2 regions of the Trichocoleus sp. DQ-A1 genome follow, and region 1 is predicted to be linked to the other one. Evidence: riboswitches for the same ligand, from Rfam matches in the RefSeq annotation. Region 1 holds a riboswitch; the other holds the start of a gene.
The links. A riboswitch is a leader RNA that binds a small molecule or an ion and turns the genes downstream of it on or off. The one in region 1 is predicted to bind cyclic di-AMP.

Region 1 (4,868 bases):
GTTGAGAATGAGGTGGATTTAGTCATATCATGCTCCTTCTTGGGACGAACTCTTGAGAATTTTGAAGGTATTAGGCTGGCTTTTGCCAAAAAGTAAAACTTAGCCGAGCCGCTTGAACTGTAGCCAGTGCAGCTAATTAAGACAGAAAGAAACGAGTGGGACGGTTCGCCCGAATCTCAAAACCATTGACATATCCAACAGGATCGCTGGGGTCAAAACCTTTCTTATCAATAAATACTTCCGGTACTTCAACTTTGTAATCTTCTTGGGGACACTCAATGCCCATTTCTGCGGCAATTTCTCGATAGAGATCGGTTCTCCAGCCTTGTTTGGCAAGTGCTTCTGCATTCTTTGGAAATTCTTTGATTTGTCCCCAACGAGCTGCTTGAGTCATTAACCAGAGACTTTCAGATTGCCAGAGAAATGTCGAATGTTCTCCTGGACGTTTGGGAATGTTGTCAGGGATATCGAAGAAGATTGTACTGTCCTCGGCTTTCGCAATCCGAGCTTTACCATCAAAACCGCCATAATTGTAGTCGCCAATAATTGCGGGACGAGTAAATTTGGGTTTAGCACCTGTAAAGGAACGCTCGGAAATAAGTGTTGCTACTTCTTCGCGGTTTTCAGGCTTGCTGCAATACTGGCAAGCTTCAATCATCGCTTTGACGAGGGAACGATAAGTTTTGGGATTTTTTTGGATGAAAGATTCCATCACACCCAGTAGCCGATCTGGGTGTCCCAACCAAATTTCTTTGCCTTGAGCGAAGGTAAAACCAACGCCTTCATTTCCGGTAATTGCGCGGGTATTCCAAGGTTCTGCCACCATGTAGGCTTGCATCGCCCCTATCCGCACGTTCGTCACCATTTGCGGTGGGGGAACGATGATGACGCGAAACTCTTTCAGGGGATCGACTCCGGCGGCGGCGGATAGGTAGCGGACGAAGTATTCGTAAATGGCAGAACTGAGGACAACTGCCCAAACTCGTTGTTCTCGCGGCTGCTTCTCAAAGTAGCTGCGGAAATCCTTCCCAAAGGCTTCTAAATCGCCGTTATACTCCCGCCAGGGACGCAAACCTGCTTCCCACATTTTCCGATTCATCGTCATGGCGTTACCGTGTCGGTGAATGGTCATGGCGGCGCAGAGAGGGGCATGGCGTGCGCCTTCAGCACCGATTCTGGCGTTGGTGACGGCACCAGAGACTACGGGGGCGGCATCAGTGCGACCAAAAATTACGCCGTCACGAGAGGTTGCCCAGCTAGCTTCCCGATTAAGTTGGACGTTGAGACCATACTTGCGGAAAAATCCTTTTTTCCAAGCGATCGCAAACGGCGCACAATCATTCACCGGCACGTAGCCAACAATCAGATCGGGTTTTTCTAACGATCCTGGCTCTACGACTTGTTTGATGGATGCGGATTCTTCAGTGAGTCCTTTCGCTGAGCGATCGCCGCTAATCGCACAAGATGATAGTGCCATTCCTGCTGCTGTGGCACCCATACCCTCCAGAAATTTTCGTCGCGTCCAGTTTGTGGTGTCACTCATAATTCGTCCTTGCGATTTATTTCCACTCAGCTCAAGCCACTAGGTTTGAGCGATTACTGCTCATGAGTTCTCTGAAAAAATTGACGCCGTAGGTACTACGTCTCGCAACCCACTCGTTTGAGCGGTCAGCGTTACCACGACGGCCGTGAGTCTCGCTCACACTAGCGATTTCTGTTAGAGCAGAATCATCCCTACTTAACAGAGGTTTACAGAAAATTATTAGACAGAGGTTGCCCTAGGGCGACGGTGAGTAACCAAAGCTTCAACTTTGCCTAGGGCGTAGTCCAGCAGTAGTCCTGTCAGCCCAATCACTACCACTGCCAAAAATACTGAGCTTAGGTTTAAGCGACTCCATTCATCCCACACAAAAAACCCAATCCCGATGCCGCCTGTGAGCATTTCTACAGCGACAATGACCAGCCATGCAATTCCCAAACTAATCCGTAAACCAGTGAAGACATAAGGCAAACTCGCAGGCCAAATAATCTTGGTAATTCGTCGCCAACGGGGCATTTCTAGCACCCTTGCCACATCGAGGTAATCTTTGGAAACGCTAGAAACACCGAGAGCAGTGTTAATAATGGTGGGCCACAAAGAGGTAATGAAGATAACAAAAATTGCTGACGGATCTGCTAGGTTAAAAATTGCTAAAGCAATGGGCAACCAAGCTAGGGGCGATACTGGCTTGAAAATCTGAATTATGGGATTGAGTGCCATCATTGCTTGCTTGGACATCCCAATCAAAAATCCAATGGGAATGGCAACAACTGCACCTAACAAAAATCCCAGCAATACTCGTCGAAGGCTTGCCAGTAGTAACCAACCAATCCCTAGATCGCCAGGACCCCGTCGGTAAAAGGGGTTCAGAATGTAGTCTAAATTCTTGACGAACGCCTCTGGTGGGGTGGGTATTAATTCATGCTTGAAAAGCGCAACAATCCACCACAGAACGAGAATTCCTAAAAAACCAAGGGCGGGGAGGACGACGACATCCCGAATCAGAACGGGTTTTGCCCGTTTCCAGGCTACCTGTCCAGCAACTGCAATCGCAGACAAATTCAGCTGCAATATCATTATGAAGCTCCTCAGAGTCACTCTTCAGGTACAAAAAAGTAGAGCAGTACCAGCCGGGGACACTGATGAGTTCAGAACATTTCAAAAAATGCTGACTCTTCAGTCTCCTCTCAATGCCTACGAAGTTAGCTGACGGGCTAGAGCTGAGAGATGCTCTTCTCTAATGGATAAGGGATGAAGGATAAATAAACAGTTTTTTATTCCGCCTTACACCTTTTGCCTTACTCCTGGCAGAGATACGCCCCATTAATTGGTTCCTCCGTTCCAGCGCTTATACAGAGCGATCGCTTGCTAAGACGCTGAATTAGGCTGACTTACTCGGATTAACCGATAAGCTTAGCACGCCTTTTTAAGACAGTCCACCTTTCCGAAGACATAGCTTTCTAGAGATCGCTTCTCCATCAAATTCACAATAGTTTACGAACTTTTTGAGGCATTCTAGTGATGTTTGTATTCTCCACTACATCTTGCCTTCCTTCAACCCCATCTTTAGGTAGAAGCCGCTTGAAGCAGTCGAAGTTTATATTATCTATCTTGTTAATCAGCCAATTTTATCGTTCGTTCAAGGCACCCAATATGATGTCAGTATTCTCCTCTTTGGTTTCTGAACCTTCCGAACAAATACTTTGTTTTTATACAAATTGCACAAATAAGATTCAAATTGTTAGAGTTGATAATACTCAAGACTTAAACTTTGAACGGATTGTTTTCCCTGGGCAACGTTTATTGTTTAAATCCTTACCAGACTCCCAACTAGAAATACATACTAACCCAACAAAAATTTTTACTGAAAACTTAGCTTTAATAGAAGTAATTTCCTGCGCTAATCTCCGCGTACATGAAGAAATGAGCACCTGAAAATGAAGTTTTTAACCCTTAGGGTGGCTTTTGATTAAAAACATTTTAAGAGCTTATAGGCGAAGTATTTGGGCGCGAAAGCAAGAAGGAAAAACAAATTAGCTACTCCCCAAGCTAATCTTAGTCTATGGAGAGCATTTGTAAACGAGTCAATAGCGCCAAAAAATGATGGATTTTAGTCAATTACTGATCGATAAATCTGCCACGATTGTAGAGAAATGGATTGAAGCTGTCCGTGCTGATAGTCGAATTGAGACCGCAGCAGAATTATCTTACAAGGGTTTGCGCGACAGCCTCCCCCGTGTCCTCAAGGCATTAGCGACTGTACTTTCTAAGTTTCAAGACAGTGATGTTCAGTCGTTAGTAGATGCAAGTTTAGAACATGGTATACTTCGGGCTGAACAAGGTTACGATCCAGTAGAAATTGTCCGCGAATACCGAATTTTACGGGAGACAATCGTTTCCACCTTAGAGGGAGAGTTGCTAGACTCATCACCGATTGAGATAATCCGAGTCATTCGTCTGATTGATACAGTAGTGGATGAAGCGATCGCTCAATGTTTTAAAAGCTACATGGATGAGCGATTGCACGAACTCCAACAGCTGCAAAGTCAGTTAAAATTGACCAATCAAGAATTAACTCGTTTGCTTCGGGCGAATAAAGATAACCTTTCTCATCTAGCCCACGAATTGAAAACTCCCCTTACTTCCATTATTGGCTACTCAGATTTATTTTTGCGCCAACAACAACGGAAGCAGGAGGAGAGCAATAACCTTCCGAATCTAGAACACATTGAGAAAGTGCTACGAAATGGACGACAGCTACTTCGATTAATCAACGATGCGTTGGAAATCTCTCGCTATGAAGCGGGGAAAATGAAATTGCAGCCATCTGTAACAGATGTACGCTCTTTAATTCAAAATATTCTGGAAATGGTAGAACCTTTGGCGGATTCCAAACAGCTACAGATAATCGTTGATTACGATTCGGCTAGCGCCGATAGCTGTGCTGCTCTTCGAGAAGGACTACACCCAACATGCGCCCCCGATCGGGTGCTGACAGATCCCCTGAGACTACAGCAAATTATTACTAATCTCTTTAGTAACGCGATTCGTTACACCGACTCTGGAACGATTAAATTAAGGTGCCAAACGCTATCAGATAAAGAGTGGGCAATCGCTATCAGCGATACGGGAATCGGCGTTCCTCCAGAAGACCAAGCTCGTATATTTGAACCCTACTTTCGCTCTATTCCCCAAGAAAAGTCTTTCCTTCCGGAAAGTACAGGTTTAGGATTAGCGATTGTCTCGCGGTTGGTAAAATTATTACAAGGAAGAATAGAGCTAGTTTCACAAGTAGGCATTGGCTCCACCTTCACTGTCATTTTACCGT
Region 2 (4,868 bases), on a different contig from region 1:
GACTGAAGGTGGGTTTGCTTGCCCCTCAAGCTGGGGGTTCAGTTTTAATTCAGTCAGGAGACACCGCAGTTTTAGTCACGGCGACTCGCTCCGGAGGCCGAGAAGGCATTGATTTCCTGCCGTTAATGGTAGATTACGAAGAAAGGCTTTATGCAGCCGGTCGGATTCCCGGTGGTTTCTTGCGACGAGAAGGGCGTCCCCCCGAAAAAGTAACGCTCACGGGTCGTTTGATTGACCGTCCCCTGCGTCCATTATTTCCTTCCTGGCTGAGAGATGACATTCAGGTAGTAGCAACCACGCTGTCGATGGATGAGCAGGTACCGCCGGATGTTCTGGCGGTAACAGGTGCTTCAATTGCGGTGCTTTTAGCACAGATTCCCTTCCAAGGACCGATGGCAGCGGTGCGGGTTGGTTTGGTGGGGGATGATTTTATTATCAATCCTACCTACGCCGAGATTGAGGCGGGGGATTTGGATCTGGTGGTGGCAGGCTCTCCAGATGGCGTGATTATGGTCGAAGCTGGAGCGAATCAGCTGCCAGAACAGGATGTCATTGAGGCGATTGATTTCGGCTATGAGGCGGTGCGCGACTTGATTGAGGCGCAGCGAGAACTCATGGCAGCACTGGGGATTGAATTGGTTCAAGAAATCCAGCCGGAAGTCGATTCGACCCTAGAGAATTTTATTCGCGATCGCGCGACTGCCCAAATCAAAGAAGTCCTCTCCAAATTTGAACTGGACAAAAATAGCCGCGATGCTCTTTTAGATCAGATCAAAGAGACACAAATCCTGGCAGCGATCGCAGAATTAGCTGAAGACGACCCCATTCGAGTTGCTTCTGCGGCTAACTCTAAAGCAGTGAGTAACGTCTTTAAAGACATCACCAAGAAGCTGATGCGCCGTCAGATTGTCGAAGACAGCGTCCGGGTAGATGGTCGCAAGCTTGATGAAGTGCGCCCTGTCTCTTGTCGCGTGGGTCTGTTGCCCAATCGGGTTCATGGTAGCGGTTTGTTTAACCGAGGACTGACCCAGGTGTTATCTGTTTGTACTCTCGGCACCCCAGGCGATGCTCAGGATCTCGCAGATGACCTGCATCCAGAAGATGAAAAGCGCTATTTACATCACTATAATTTTCCGCCCTTTTCTGTTGGGGAAACCAAGCCGATGCGGGCACCCGGTCGTCGGGAAATTGGTCACGGGGCACTAGCCGCACGGGCAATAGTGCCAGTGTTACCGCCGAAGGAAGACTTCCCCTACGTGATTCGGGTGGTGTCTGAAGTTCTTTCTTCTAATGGTTCCACATCGATGGGTTCGGTGTGTGGTTCCACCCTGGCTTTGATGGATGCTGGCGTGCCCATTGCGAAGCCGGTGAGTGGCGCAGCAATGGGACTGATTAAAGAAGGCGAGGAAGTTCGCATTCTGACTGATATTCAGGGCATTGAAGATTTCTTAGGTGACATGGACTTTAAGGTGGCAGGTACCGATACTGGTATCACTGCCTTGCAAATGGACATGAAGATCAGCGGACTGCCTCTGGATATCATTGCCAAAGCCGTCGAGCAAGCAAAGGGCGCTAGGCTGCACATTTTAGAGAAAATGCTGGCAACCATTGACCAGCCCCGCACCGAGATGTCACCTTATGCACCTCGCTTGCTAACGCTCAAGATTGAGCCAGAACTCATTGGCATGGTCATCGGGCCTGGAGGCAAGATGATTAAGAGCATCACTGAAGAAACGGGTGCCAAAATCGACATTGAGGATGATGGCACGATCACGATTTCAGCAGTAGATGGCGAGAAGGCGAAGAAAGCCCGCAACATCATCCAAGGGATGACGCGGAGGCTGAATGAGGGTGATGTATACGCTGGTCGCGTAACCCGGATTATTCCAATTGGGGCGTTTGTGGAAGTGCTTCCCGGAAAAGAAGGGATGATCCACATTTCTCAACTTGCTGATTACCGAGTCGGTCGCGTCGAAGATGAAGTGGCTGTCGGGGATGAAGTTATTGTCAAGGTACGGGAAATTGATAGCAAAGGTCGGATTAATCTGACGCGTTTGGGGATTCACCCAGATGAAGCGGCAGCTGCTCGTGAAGCGGCAGCAAGTCGTTAAAAAAACCACTTAGCGATTAGCGCTTAGCAATTAGGAATTGAAATTGCTAACCGCTAATCGCTAAACCAGGCTTTTTCCCTCAACAACTACCATTCCATTCGGTTATTAAATCTAATCTAATTATCCCGTAGCTATAGCAATCCTATTTGAGTTGCAAGCTAGGAGTTCAGATTCCTAACTTCTTCGATAAGTCGAATATCTCGCGTTTGAAAATGATTTAGCACCGAGCTATAAAAACTATAATTAGATGAATCATAGCAACAGTAAAGAGTTGTTTCTAGTAGTCTTTAACTCTTAGTTATGAGTTGGTTGATATTGAACGAATGACTAAAGGTTAAAGACGTAGAAAGCTTTTATTAATAACGAGTTGCAGTTCTTCTCGTGTAGGTTAATGCCGTGCGCGAACGTTCGCTAACAAAAGTTAGCTGATGGTTTTTTTACTTAGCCCAATGTACTCTATCTACCCCATCCGCCCACATCAAATGCTTGACGTCGCAAGTCTGACCCTTGGAGGGTAAGTATAGATATCATCCTCGTATATTAAAAAACATCTATCTTAAGGTAGGTTGACGATTTTTAAATTGTAGTGTTAAGGTTGCAGTCAGTCTACATAAGTCAGCCTAATCCAGTATCTCACTTTAAAAAACGTACCTTATCTAATTAAGGTGAAGCTGGAGCGGAGGAACCAAATCTTGGGGCTTATCGATGAGAGATTAAAAATAAAAAATTAAACAATTACAAAGATAGGATGACTATTTTAATGTTTAATTTTGCATTCTTAATTCCTCAGAAAGGGACATCTCTCAGTCCTCGCCCGTCAGCTAACTCCGTCGGCATTGAGAGGAGACTGAAGAGTCAGCAATTTTATAGAATTTGCGCGATCTCATCAGTGTCCTTGGCTGGTATCTGTTCGCTTCGTTGTACCTGCCCTCGACTATGAGTAGAGGCACATTTCGTGCTTCAACTGCTGGCGTAGGAGAGCAGGTGCGCTAGCTATGAGGAGAAAATCAACCGATGTTACTGACTGAAAAAAATCGTATCGCCTTAATTTCAGTAGATGGCGATCCAGCGGTAGAAATTGGGCAAGAAGAAGCTGGAGGTCAAAATGTCTATGTGCGTCAAGTAGGATTAGCACTCGCTGAGCAAGGCTGGCAGGTGGATATGTTCACTCGCCGCAGCACTCCGGAGCAACTGGATGTCGTTCAGCATACGCCTAACTGCCAGACAATCCGATTAGCCGCTGGGCCAGCCCAATTCATGAGTCGGGATCGACTCTTCTGCTATTTACCAGAGTTTGTTGAACAATTCCAGGCATTTCAGCAGCGTGAAGGTTGGCAATATACCCTGGTGCATACCAATTATTGGTTGTCATCTTGGGTGGGAATGGAACTGAAAAAGCACCAACCTTTGATACAGGTACATACTTATCACTCGCTGGGGGCGGTAAAGTATCGTACAGTTTCCGAAATTCCAGCGATCGCTTCCACACGACTTGCCGTTGAAAAAGCGTGTCTGGAAACAGTGGATCGAGTGATTGCTACCAGTCCGCAAGAAGAAGATCAAATGCGATCGCTTGTTTCCACTCAGGGACAGATTGAAATGATTCCCTGCGGTACAGATATCGTTAAATTTGGTTCCATTCAGCGCCAAGAAGCACGCCAACAGCTAGGAATTGCCAGCGACGCCAAAGTAGTGCTGTATGTGGGTCGTTTCGATCGGCGCAAGGGAATTGAAACTTTAGTCCGAGCTGTAGCAAAATCAAGCTTACGCAAGTCTTGCGACCTAAAGCTCCTCATCGCAGGCGGAAGTCGTCCGGGACAGAGTGACGGCATTGAACGCGATCACATTGAGAAAATCGTAGCTGAAGAAGGCATTGGCGATCTCACTTGCTTCCCCGGTCGTGTGGAAGATAGCGATTTGCCTCTCTACTACTCAGCTGCCGATGTGTGTGTTGTCCCCAGTCATTACGAACCCTTCGGTTTAGTTGCCATTGAAGCAATGGCTAACCGGACGCCGGTAATTGCAAGCAATGTAGGCGGCTTGCAGTTTACCGTAGTGCCAGAGGTAACGGGTTTACTGGTGCCTCCCAAACATGAAGTCTCCTTTGCACAGGCAATTGACCGCATCCTCGCCGATCCCGATTGGCGAGACCAATTAGGTCAGATGGGTCGCCAACGGGTAGAAATTGCCTTTAGCTGGAATAGCGTGGCATTACGACTCAGTCATCTGTACACCAAATTACTGTGCCAAGCCGTTGTTGAATCTGCGAGCAAACCGCAGCTAGTCGCTTGAGATTTTTTCCCCTGAAAAGTGCTGAGTTCTTTGGGATGGGATTTTCATCCCGATAGCGAGCAAGAAAAGGCACTAGAAAAGAGTTTCCATCCAACGTTGTGAGCTTTCAGTGTATAAGCGTTTCTTGCAATAAAAACAATCAATCTTCTTTGTTCCTTGCAAGGAGGAAATGAGACTCCCTCTTCGTTTCCGAAAGTTAGGACAGGTTCTCAATATTTTTGCAAGAACTCTATTCCCCAACCCTAGACAAATTTATTCCAAATCGATGGATTGTCCGTAAAAGCGGGATATCCATCCAATCATTTGAGAGCAATTCAAGTAGTAAGAAAACGGCAAATTACCAAATTAGGAGAGTTGAAATCATGCTGAATATCGGAGATAGCGTACTACATAAGAAAACCGGACGCTCTGGCAAGGTTTTTGGCTATGGCTATCAGATGGTTAATAGCACTTACTTGCCAACAC

Region 2: linked by a shared signal. The riboswitch ahead of NDI33_RS11380 (glycosyltransferase family 1 protein) and the one ahead of ntrB (nitrate ABC transporter permease) in region 1 are both predicted to bind cyclic di-AMP.

Annotation. Positions count from the first base shown of each region.
Region 1 is NZ_JAMPKE010000064.1:2,489-7,356, forward strand. It holds gene NDI33_RS27555 (ABC transporter ATP-binding protein) at 1-26, opposite strand, end outside; gene NDI33_RS27560 (ABC transporter substrate-binding protein) at 137-1,543, opposite strand; gene ntrB (nitrate ABC transporter permease) at 1,763-2,617, opposite strand; cyclic di-AMP (ydaO/yuaA leader) riboswitch at 2,717-2,938, opposite strand; gene NDI33_RS27570 (DUF1830 domain-containing protein) at 3,197-3,475, shown strand; gene NDI33_RS27575 (ATP-binding protein) at 3,644-4,868, shown strand, end outside.
Region 2 is NZ_JAMPKE010000009.1:92,291-97,158, forward strand. It holds gene NDI33_RS11375 (polyribonucleotide nucleotidyltransferase) at 1-2,111, shown strand, start outside; cyclic di-AMP (ydaO/yuaA leader) riboswitch at 2,750-2,962, shown strand; gene NDI33_RS11380 (glycosyltransferase family 1 protein) at 3,126-4,403, shown strand; gene NDI33_RS11385 (hypothetical protein) at 4,766-4,868, shown strand, end outside.